Regions from separate parts of the Streptomyces sp. M2CJ-2 genome, predicted to be linked through region 1. Evidence: riboswitches for the same ligand, from Rfam matches in the RefSeq annotation. Region 1 holds a riboswitch; the other holds the start of a gene.
What was found. Region 1 has a riboswitch for cobalamin ahead of JL475_RS13880 (ribonucleoside-diphosphate reductase subunit alpha). Riboswitches for the same ligand answer to the same signal wherever they lie in the genome.
Positions count from the first base shown of each region.

Region 1 (4,218 bases):
GGCGACACGGGTCGAGAGGGCCTTCGCCCCGGGGGAGTCGAAGGGCAGCCGGAGCTGGAAGAAGACGTCCTGGAGGCCCATCACGCCCAGCCCCACCGGGCGCCAGCGGGCGTTGGAACGGCGCGCCTGCTCGGTCGGGTAGAAGTTGATGTCGACGACCCGGTCCAGGAAGGTGACGGCGGTGCGGACGGTGGCGTCCAGCCGTTCCCAGTCGAGGCCTCCGTTCGCCCGGTCGACGAACGCGCCGAGGTTGACCGACCCCAGATTGCAGACCGCCGTCTCTCCGTCACTGGTGACCTCGAGGATCTCCGTGCACAGGTTGGACGAGTGGACGACGTGGCCCGGCTCGGCGGTCTGGTTGGCGGTGCGGTTGGCGGCGTCCTTGAAGGTCATCCAGCCGTTGCCGGTCTGGGCGAGGGTGCGCATCATGCGCCCGTACAGCTCCCGCGCGGGGAGCGTCCTCGTCGCCAGACCCGCCGCCTCGGCCGCCCGGTAGGCAGCGTCGAACTCCTCGCCCCACAGGTCGACCAGGTCCGGGACGTCGGACGGGGAGAACAGCGACCACGGCGCGTCGGCGTTCACCCGGCGCATGAACTCGTCCGGTACCCAGTGCGCGAGGTTCAGGTTGTGCGTACGGCGGGCGTCCTCACCGGTGTTGTCGCGCAGCTCCAGGAACTCCTCGACGTCTGAGTGCCAGGTCTCCAGGTAGACCGCCGCCGCGCCCTTGCGCCGGCCGCCCTGGTTCACGGCGGCGACCGAGGCGTCCAGGGTCTTCAGGAACGGGACGATGCCGTTGGAGTGCCCGTTGGTGCCGCGGATCAGCGAACCGCGGGAGCGGACGCGGGAGTAGGCCAGACCGATGCCGCCGGCGTGCTTGGAGAGGCGGGCCACCTGGTGGTAGCGGTCGTAGAGGGAGTCCAGTTCGTCCTTGGGGGAGTCGAGGAGGTAGCAGGACGACATCTGGGGGTGCCGGGTGCCGGAGTTGAACAGGGTGGGGGAGGAGGGAAGGTACTCCAGGCGGCTCATCAGCTCGTACAGCGCGGCGACCTCGTCCACCGAGCGGGCGCTGTCGTCCTCGGCGAGACCGGCGGCGACCCGCAGCAGGAAGTGCTGCGGCGTCTCGACGACCTTGCGGGTGACCGGGTGCCGCAGCAGGTAGCGGCTGTGCAGGGTGCGCAGGCCGAAGTAGCCGAAACGGTCGTCCGCGTCGGGGTCGATCAGCGCGTCGAGACGGGCCGCGTGCAGCAGGACGAACTCGGCGGTCCGGTCCGCGACGAGGCCCTCGCGGTGGCCCGTCGAGATCGAGGAGGTGAACGACGTGACACCCTGCGAGGCGGCCTCGGCACGGATGCCGAGCGTCAGCAGTCGTGCGGCGAGCCGGGAGTAGGCGGGGTCCTCGGAGATGAGCCCGGCTGCCGCCTCGGTGGCCAGTTCCCGCAGCTCGGTCTCGTCCGCGTGGGCGGACCGGCCGCGCAGCGCGGCGGCGGCGACCCGGCCGGGGTCGGCGTCGGGGAGGTCGGCGGTCAGCCCGGTCAGGGACCGCAGCAACGCGGCACCGGGGCCGTCGCTCGCGTCGGTCGGGCCGACCGCTGAAGCAGGATCGGCTGGCGCGATGGTCACGTGGGGCTCTCCCTCGCTCGGCACGGGGCCTCGCCGAGGGCAGCGGGCAGCACACGGGCACGCGCACGCGCCTCGCGTCCACCGGCCCATCCCACGAGGCCCGGACGTCAGGCACCCGGACCGGACGGCCGGGCGCACTGTCGGCAGGTCCTCGGACTGAAGCCCGTGCGGGCACGCGGGAAACGCGGACACGCACAAGTACACCGTTGCGGGACAGTTCCGGATTCGCACCGGATTCCCCTGCGGCGACAGCAAGCATGAGCATACATCTTGTGCCGTCTGTCGCCAGCAGGCCCATATCTTGTGTCAGGGTGGTGCTGGAGCGCGGTGATGTCAGAGCGTCAGCTCGTAGGTGAGCAGCATGATGTCGTCCAGGTCCGGCAGCGGGTTCCAGTCGCGCTCGGGGGTGCGGGTGAAACCCAGCCGTTCGTAGACGCGGTGGGCGGAGCGCATGGTGCGCTGGGTCGACAGCACGATCCGCCGGCACCCCTCGACCGCCCGTGCCCGGTCGACGCAGGCGCGCACCAGGGCCTCTCCGGCGCCCCGGCCCCGGCCCGCGCGGGCGACCGCCAGCATCCGGATCTCCGCCTCGTCCGGCCCCGCTATGTCGGCCATCGGACCGGGGCCCGGCACGAAGGTCACCCCGCCCAGCACCGTCCCCCGCTCCACGGCGACCAGCACCTCGGCGGCCGCCGCCCGCCCCGCCACGTCCCGGAGCCGGCCGAGGTACGCGTCGCTCTCCCCGAAGTCCAGCAGCCCGTCCAGCAGGTAGGCCTGCGCGGTGATCTCACCCAGTTCCGCGTACTCGCCGGGCTCCACCGGCCGGATGACGATGTCCATGGTGCGAGTGTGCCGGACGGATACGACAACGGGCCGCCGGATTTCTCCGGCGGCCCGTCACCCGATGTGCCCGGGGCGTCAGTGGGAGCTGCCGGCCGTGGCCGGCGGGAGCTCCACCTTGACGCCCGGGTCGCCCGCGTCCGCCGTGTAGTCCTCCGGCCTGGTCTGGTCGATGCCCTCGGGCGCCTTGAGCGACCTCATGACGAAGGTCAGCACGACCGTGACCACGACATTGAGCACGAAGGCGGTGAGACCGATGTAGCCGATCTCGCCGATCCCCGGGATCTCCTTCGCGGACCCGCCGAAGTGCTTCTGCGTCGGCGAGGCCACCCCGTACGCCGCGACCGTGCCGTAGACCATGCCGACCGCCCAGCCGCCGAGCAGCGCCCAGCGGTGGAACCAGCGGGTGAACAGGCCGCCCACCAGGGCCGGGAAGGTCTGCAGGATCCAGATTCCGCCCAGCAGCTGGAAGTTGATGGCGACCGTCTTGTCCATGGTCAGGACGAAGGCCAGCGCACCCACCTTCACCAGCAGCGAGACCACCTTGGAGACCTGGGTCTCCTGCGCCGGTGTCGCGTCGGGCTTGAGGAAGTCCTTGTAGATGTTGCGGGTGAACAGGTTCGCGGCCGCGATCGACATGATCGCGGCCGGCACCAGCGCACCGATGCCGATCGCCGCGAAGGCCACGCCCGCGAACCAGGCCGGGAACATGTTCTCGAAGAGCTGCGGGATCGCCAGCTGGCCGTTGCTGACCTCGACCCCGGCCGCGATCGCCATGAAGCCGAGCAGCGCCAGCAGGCCCAGCATCAGCGAGTACAGCGGCAGGATCGTGGTGTTGCGGCGGATCACCTCACGGCTGCGCGAGGACAGCGTCGCGGTGATCGAGTGCGGGTACATGAACAGCGCGAGCGCCGAGCCCAGCGCCAGCGTGGCGTACGTCCACTGCCCCGCCTCGGCCGGCACCAGCGCACCGCGCGGCGCGCCCGTGGCCGGGTTGGTCTCGCTGTACGCCTCGCTCGCCTTGGCGAAGACGGCGTCGAAGCCGCCCAGCTTGATCGGGATGTAGATGATCGCCACCGCGATCACGAGGTAGATCAGCGTGTCCTTCACGAACGCGATCAGCGCGGGGGCCCGCAGACCCGACGAGTACGTGTACGCGGCCAGCACGCCGAAGGCGATCAGCAGCGGCAGGTCCTTGACGAACCAGTGGGTGCTCTCCCCGCCGCCGACGCCCATCACGTCCAGCACCGCCTGGATACCGACCAGTTGGAGCGCGATGTACGGCATCGTCGCCAGGATGCCGGTGAGCGCCACCGCCAGCGACAGCCCCTTGGAGCCGAACCGGCCGCGCACGAAGTCGGACGTCGTCACATAGCCGTGCCTGTGCGAAACCGACCACAGCCGGGGCAGGAAGGTGAAGATCAGCGGGTACACGAGGACCGTGTACGGCACCGCGAAGAAGCCCGCCGCGCCGGCCGCGTAGATCGCCGCCGGCACGGCCACGAAGGTGTACGCCGTGTACAGGTCGCCACCGAGCAGGAACCAGGTGACCCAGGTGCCGAACGACCGCCCGCCCAGGCCCCATTCGTCGAGGCTGTGCTCGTTCGCGGCCCTGCGCCAGCGGGCGGCCAGGAAGCCCATCACCGTGACGAGGACGAAGAAGAAAACGAAGACGGCGAGTGCCACGCCGTTCACGCCGTCGTTCACCGCTGCGCACCGCCCTTCACGGCCGCGCGGGCGCGCTGATCACGCTGCCAC
Region 1 is NZ_JAESIF010000014.1:33,023-37,240, reverse strand. Features, by position in the region: gene JL475_RS13880 (ribonucleoside-diphosphate reductase subunit alpha) at 1-1,620, opposite strand, end outside; cobalamin riboswitch at 1,745-1,915, opposite strand; gene JL475_RS13875 (GNAT family N-acetyltransferase) at 1,954-2,460, opposite strand; gene mctP (monocarboxylate uptake permease MctP) at 2,539-4,167, opposite strand; gene JL475_RS13865 (DUF3311 domain-containing protein) at 4,164-4,218, opposite strand, start outside.

Region 2 (4,218 bases), on a different contig from region 1:
CCTCGGCGAGGGCGTCGCCGACGCCCTGGCGGACGTAGAGGGTGAACCAGGGCAGTTGGGAGACGGCGAGGACGCCTGCGGGCAGGATCAGGTGGCTTGTGACCTGGCCGGCGGTGACGTGTTCGCTGCCGGTGTCGGTGAGGCCGCCGGCCGGGAGGACGTCGAGGTTGAGGGCGAACAGCCAGACGGCGAGCAGGGCGATCCAGAAGACCGGCGCGGCTTCCAGGGAGTAGGCGAGGGAGGTGACCGTGCGGTCGACGAGCGAGCCGGGACGGCGGGCGGCGAGGACGCCGAGCAGGGTGCCGAGGAGTACGGCGACGGCGAACGCGACGGTGCACAGCAGGGTCGACCAGACCAGTCGTTCGCCGATCGCCTCGGCCACCGGCTGCCGCATCACGCTGGAGTGGCCGAGGTCGCCGGTGAGCGCGGAGGTCAGCCACTCCCACCAGCGGACGGCGAAGGGCTGGTCCACGCCGAGGTTGTCGCGGAGCCGGTCCAGGGTTTCCTGGTCGGCGCCGAGGGCGGCGGTGCCGGCGTAGGCCTTGACGGGGTCGAACGGGGAGGCGGCGGCGAGGGCGAACGCGCCGAAGGTGACGACGAGGAGGACGGGCACGGCGAGCAGGGCCCGCCGTGCCCCGAGGTGTCCCATCGCCGCCCAGGGCAGGGTCTTCACTTCTCGGGCTGCCAGTCCTCGGCGTTCCACCAGGGTCCGCTGGCGAAGCCGTGCTCGTGCGGTTCGACCTGGGTGGTGAGGTCGCCCCAGTGGTCGTCGAGGACGTAGAGGTGGTCGATGTGGGTGAGGAAGGTGTAGCCGGGGTCCTTGACGAGTGCGCGCTGGAGGTCGTCGTAGGCGGCCTTGCGGTCGTCGGGGTCCTGGGCGCGGCGGCCGGTTTCGAGGGCCTCGTCGACGGCGGGGTTGTCGTAGTGGGGCATGTTGTTGAAGCCGTCGCCGGCGAGGGAGGAGTGCAGCAGGGTGTAGAGGCCGAAGTCGGGGTCGCCGGTGCTGCCGAAGCCGGCGAGGACGGCGTCCTTGCCCATCCGGGGTTCGATGACCTCCCAGGTGGCGCCCTCGACCTTGACGTCGATGCCGGCCTTCTTGGCGTCGGAGGCGTAGGCGAGGGCGTGGTCCTGGCGGACCTTGTCGCCGGAGGGGTAGAAGAGGGTGAACGTGGCGCGGGCGCCGTCCTTGGCGCGGATGCCGTCCCGGCCGGCCTTCCAGCCGTCGCGGTCGAGGATCTTCTTGGCCTCGGCGAGGTCCTGGGGGCGTTCGATGTCCTTGGCGTACCAGGGATCGTCGAGGGGAAGCGGCCCGTAGGCGGGACGGCCGGCGCCGTCGAGGATCTTGTCGACCATGGCCTGGCGGTCGACGGCGAGGTCGAGGGCGCGACGGATCGTGGTGTCGCCGGTGACCTTGTTCCCGGTGGGGAGGGTGACGGCGCGGAAGTCGTAGGTGGTGGCCCGGTAGGTCTTGCGGGCGTCGTCGTTCTTGAAGGTGGCGGCGAGGTTGGGCGGGAGGGTCGCGCCGTCGAGGTCGCCGGAGCGCAGCCGGGTGGCGCGGACGTCGTCGTCGGCGATGATCGCCATGGTGAGCTTCTTCACCTTCGGTGCGCCGCCCCAGTAGTCGGGGTTCGCCTTGAAGGTGAGCTTCTCGCCCTTGCTCCAGCCGGTGAGGACGTACGGTCCGGTGCCGATCGGCTCGGTGTTGAAGGCGCCGGTGTTGGGGTCCTGCTCGCCGGCGACGTGCTCGGGGACGATGGGCAGGACGGTGCGGGCCGGGAAGGCCGCGTAGGGGTACTTGAGGGTGAAGACGACCTTGTCGTCGCCGTCCGCCCTGACCTCCTTGACGGCGTCGAGTTCGCTCTTGGCGGTGTTGTTGGTCTTGTCGTCGAGGACCGTTTCGTACGTGTAGACGACGTCCTCGGCGGTGAGGGGTTCGCCGTCGCTGAACTTCACGCCCGGGCGCAGGGTGTAGGTGTAGGTGCGGCCGTCGTCGGCGATCTCGGGGAGCGCCTTCGCCAGGGCGGGCTCGAGTTCCAGGTCGGCGTCCCGGGCGAGCAGCCCGTCGAAGATCTTGGAGTTGCCGTCCTTGCCGTAGCCGAGCAGCGGGCTCAGGGTGTCCGGCTCGGAGGCGACCCCGATCACCACGGACTCGGCGGACCCGCTGCCGCCCGCGGCGCCGTCCGTGCCGCCGGTCGGTGCCGAGCAGGCGGCGACCGCGGCGGCCATGGTCGCCGCGACGGCGGCACCCTTTATTCGTCGGGTCGTCATCGAATTCCACACCTTTGCTGCCCGGATCTCGTTGTTGCATATTAGTTGCAGCAGGGTTCTGCCCAGCACCCCCTCCCCTCATTCCCGCGCTTCGGCGGACCGGGACCGCGAGGTACGCGCTGCGGGGCGCCGTCCGCGCCCCCCGGGTGTGCTTGTCAGCGGGCCGAAACGGGGTCTACTGTCGCCACGCCTTGGTGAACGGGAAATCCGGTGTGATGCCGGTGCGGCCCTCGCCACTGTGATCGGGAAGTCCGGCTCCGGCCCCAGGCCCTGTCCCCCGACAGGACCGAACGGCAGCCACTGGGTCCCCCTCGGACCCGGGAAGGCGGAGCACGGGCGGTGGTACCCGTCAGCCAGGAGACCGGCCAAGGCGCGTCAACCATCCACGAGGTGCTGGAGAGGGTCTGCTGAGCCATGCACATAGCCGAGGGTTTTCTACCACCGGCGCACGCGGTCGCCTGGGGCGTCGCGTCGGCGCCGTTCGTCGTCCACGGAGCCCGGTCGCTCACCCGTGAGGTCAGGGAACATCCCGAGAGCACGCTGCTGCTGGGCGCGTCGGGAGCGTTCACCTTCGTCCTGTCCGCGCTGAAACTGCCCTCGGTGACCGGGAGTTGCTCCCATCCCACCGGCACCGGGCTGGGCGCCGTCCTGTTCCGGCCGCCGGTCATGGCGGTGCTGGGCACCATCACCCTGCTGTTCCAGGCCCTGTTGCTCGCCCACGGCGGGCTGACCACGCTCGGCGCCAACGTCTTCTCGATGGCGGTCGTCGGGTCGTGGGCGGGGTACGGGGTCTACCGGCTGGCGCGGCGGTACGGGGCGCCGCTGATGGCCGCGGTGTTCTGCGGCGCGTTCGTCGCCGACCTGTCGACGTACTGCGTGACGAGTGTGCAGCTGGCGCTCGCGTTCCCCGACCCGGGCAGCGGATTCCTGGGGGCGCTCGGCAAGTTCGGCTCCATCTTCGCCGTCACGCAGATCCCGCTCGCGGTGAGCGAGGGGCTGCTGACGGTGCTGGTGATGCGCATGCTGGTGCAGTCCAGCAAGGGCGAACTGACCCGGCTCGGGGTGCTGGTGGCCGGGCTCGGGAAGAAGTCGGCGGGCGCGGGCGAGGCGGTGGCCCGATGAGCCGGAACGCGAAGATCAACTCCCTGTTGCTGCTTCTGGTGGCCGTGCTCGCCGTGGTGCCGCTGGTGTTCGGGCTCGGCGATCACAAGGAGGAGCCGTTCGCGGGCGCCGACGCGGAGGCGGAGGCGGCGATCACCGAGATCGACCCGGACTACGAGCCGTGGTTCTCGCCGCTGTACGAACCGCCGTCCGGGGAGATCGAGTCGGCGCTGTTCGCCCTCCAGGCGGCGATCGGCGCGGGCGTGCTCGCGTACTACTTCGGACTGCGACGGGGGCGCCGGCAGGGGGCGCAGCGGGCGCAAGGGGTCGCCACCGAGACGGACTTCGACGACGCGGGACCCGGGGCCTGATCCCCCGTGCTGCCGATCGACGCGGCGGCGCACAGCAGTCGCTGGCGCCGCCGTCATCCCGTGGACAAGGCCGTGCTCGGGCTGGGGCTCACCGTGCTGGCGATCTCGCTGCCGCCCTGGCCGGGAGCGGCCCTGGTGCTGCTGACCGCGCTCGCGGTGCTGCTGGGCCCGGCGGGGGTGCCGGGCCGGCGGCTGTGGCGTGCCTACCGGGTGCCGCTGGGCTTCTGCGTGACCGGGGCGCTGACGCTGCTGGTGCAGGTGGGCGGGCCGGACGGGTTCGTGGCCTGGGCCGACGACGGGCCGTCGCGTGCCGGGGAGTTGCTGCTGCGCACCTCGGCGGCCTCCCTCGGGGTGCTGTTGTTCGCCTTCACCACGCCGATGTCGGATCTGCTGCCGCGCCTGGTACGGGCCGGGGTGCCCGCTCCCCTCGTGGACGTGGCGCTGGTGACGTACCGGATGAGTTTCCTGCTGCTCGACT
Region 2 is NZ_JAESIF010000050.1:8,367-12,584, forward strand. Features, by position in the region: gene JL475_RS28345 (ABC transporter permease) at 1-649, opposite strand, end outside; gene JL475_RS28350 (ABC transporter substrate-binding protein) at 670-2,268, opposite strand; cobalamin riboswitch at 2,444-2,653, shown strand; gene JL475_RS28355 (energy-coupling factor ABC transporter permease) at 2,683-3,390, shown strand; gene JL475_RS28360 (energy-coupling factor ABC transporter substrate-binding protein) at 3,387-3,740, shown strand; gene cbiQ (cobalt ECF transporter T component CbiQ) at 3,747-4,218, shown strand, end outside.
Region 2: it holds a riboswitch for cobalamin, as region 1 does, so the genes downstream of both, JL475_RS28355 (energy-coupling factor ABC transporter permease) here and JL475_RS13880 (ribonucleoside-diphosphate reductase subunit alpha) in region 1, are expected to answer to the same signal.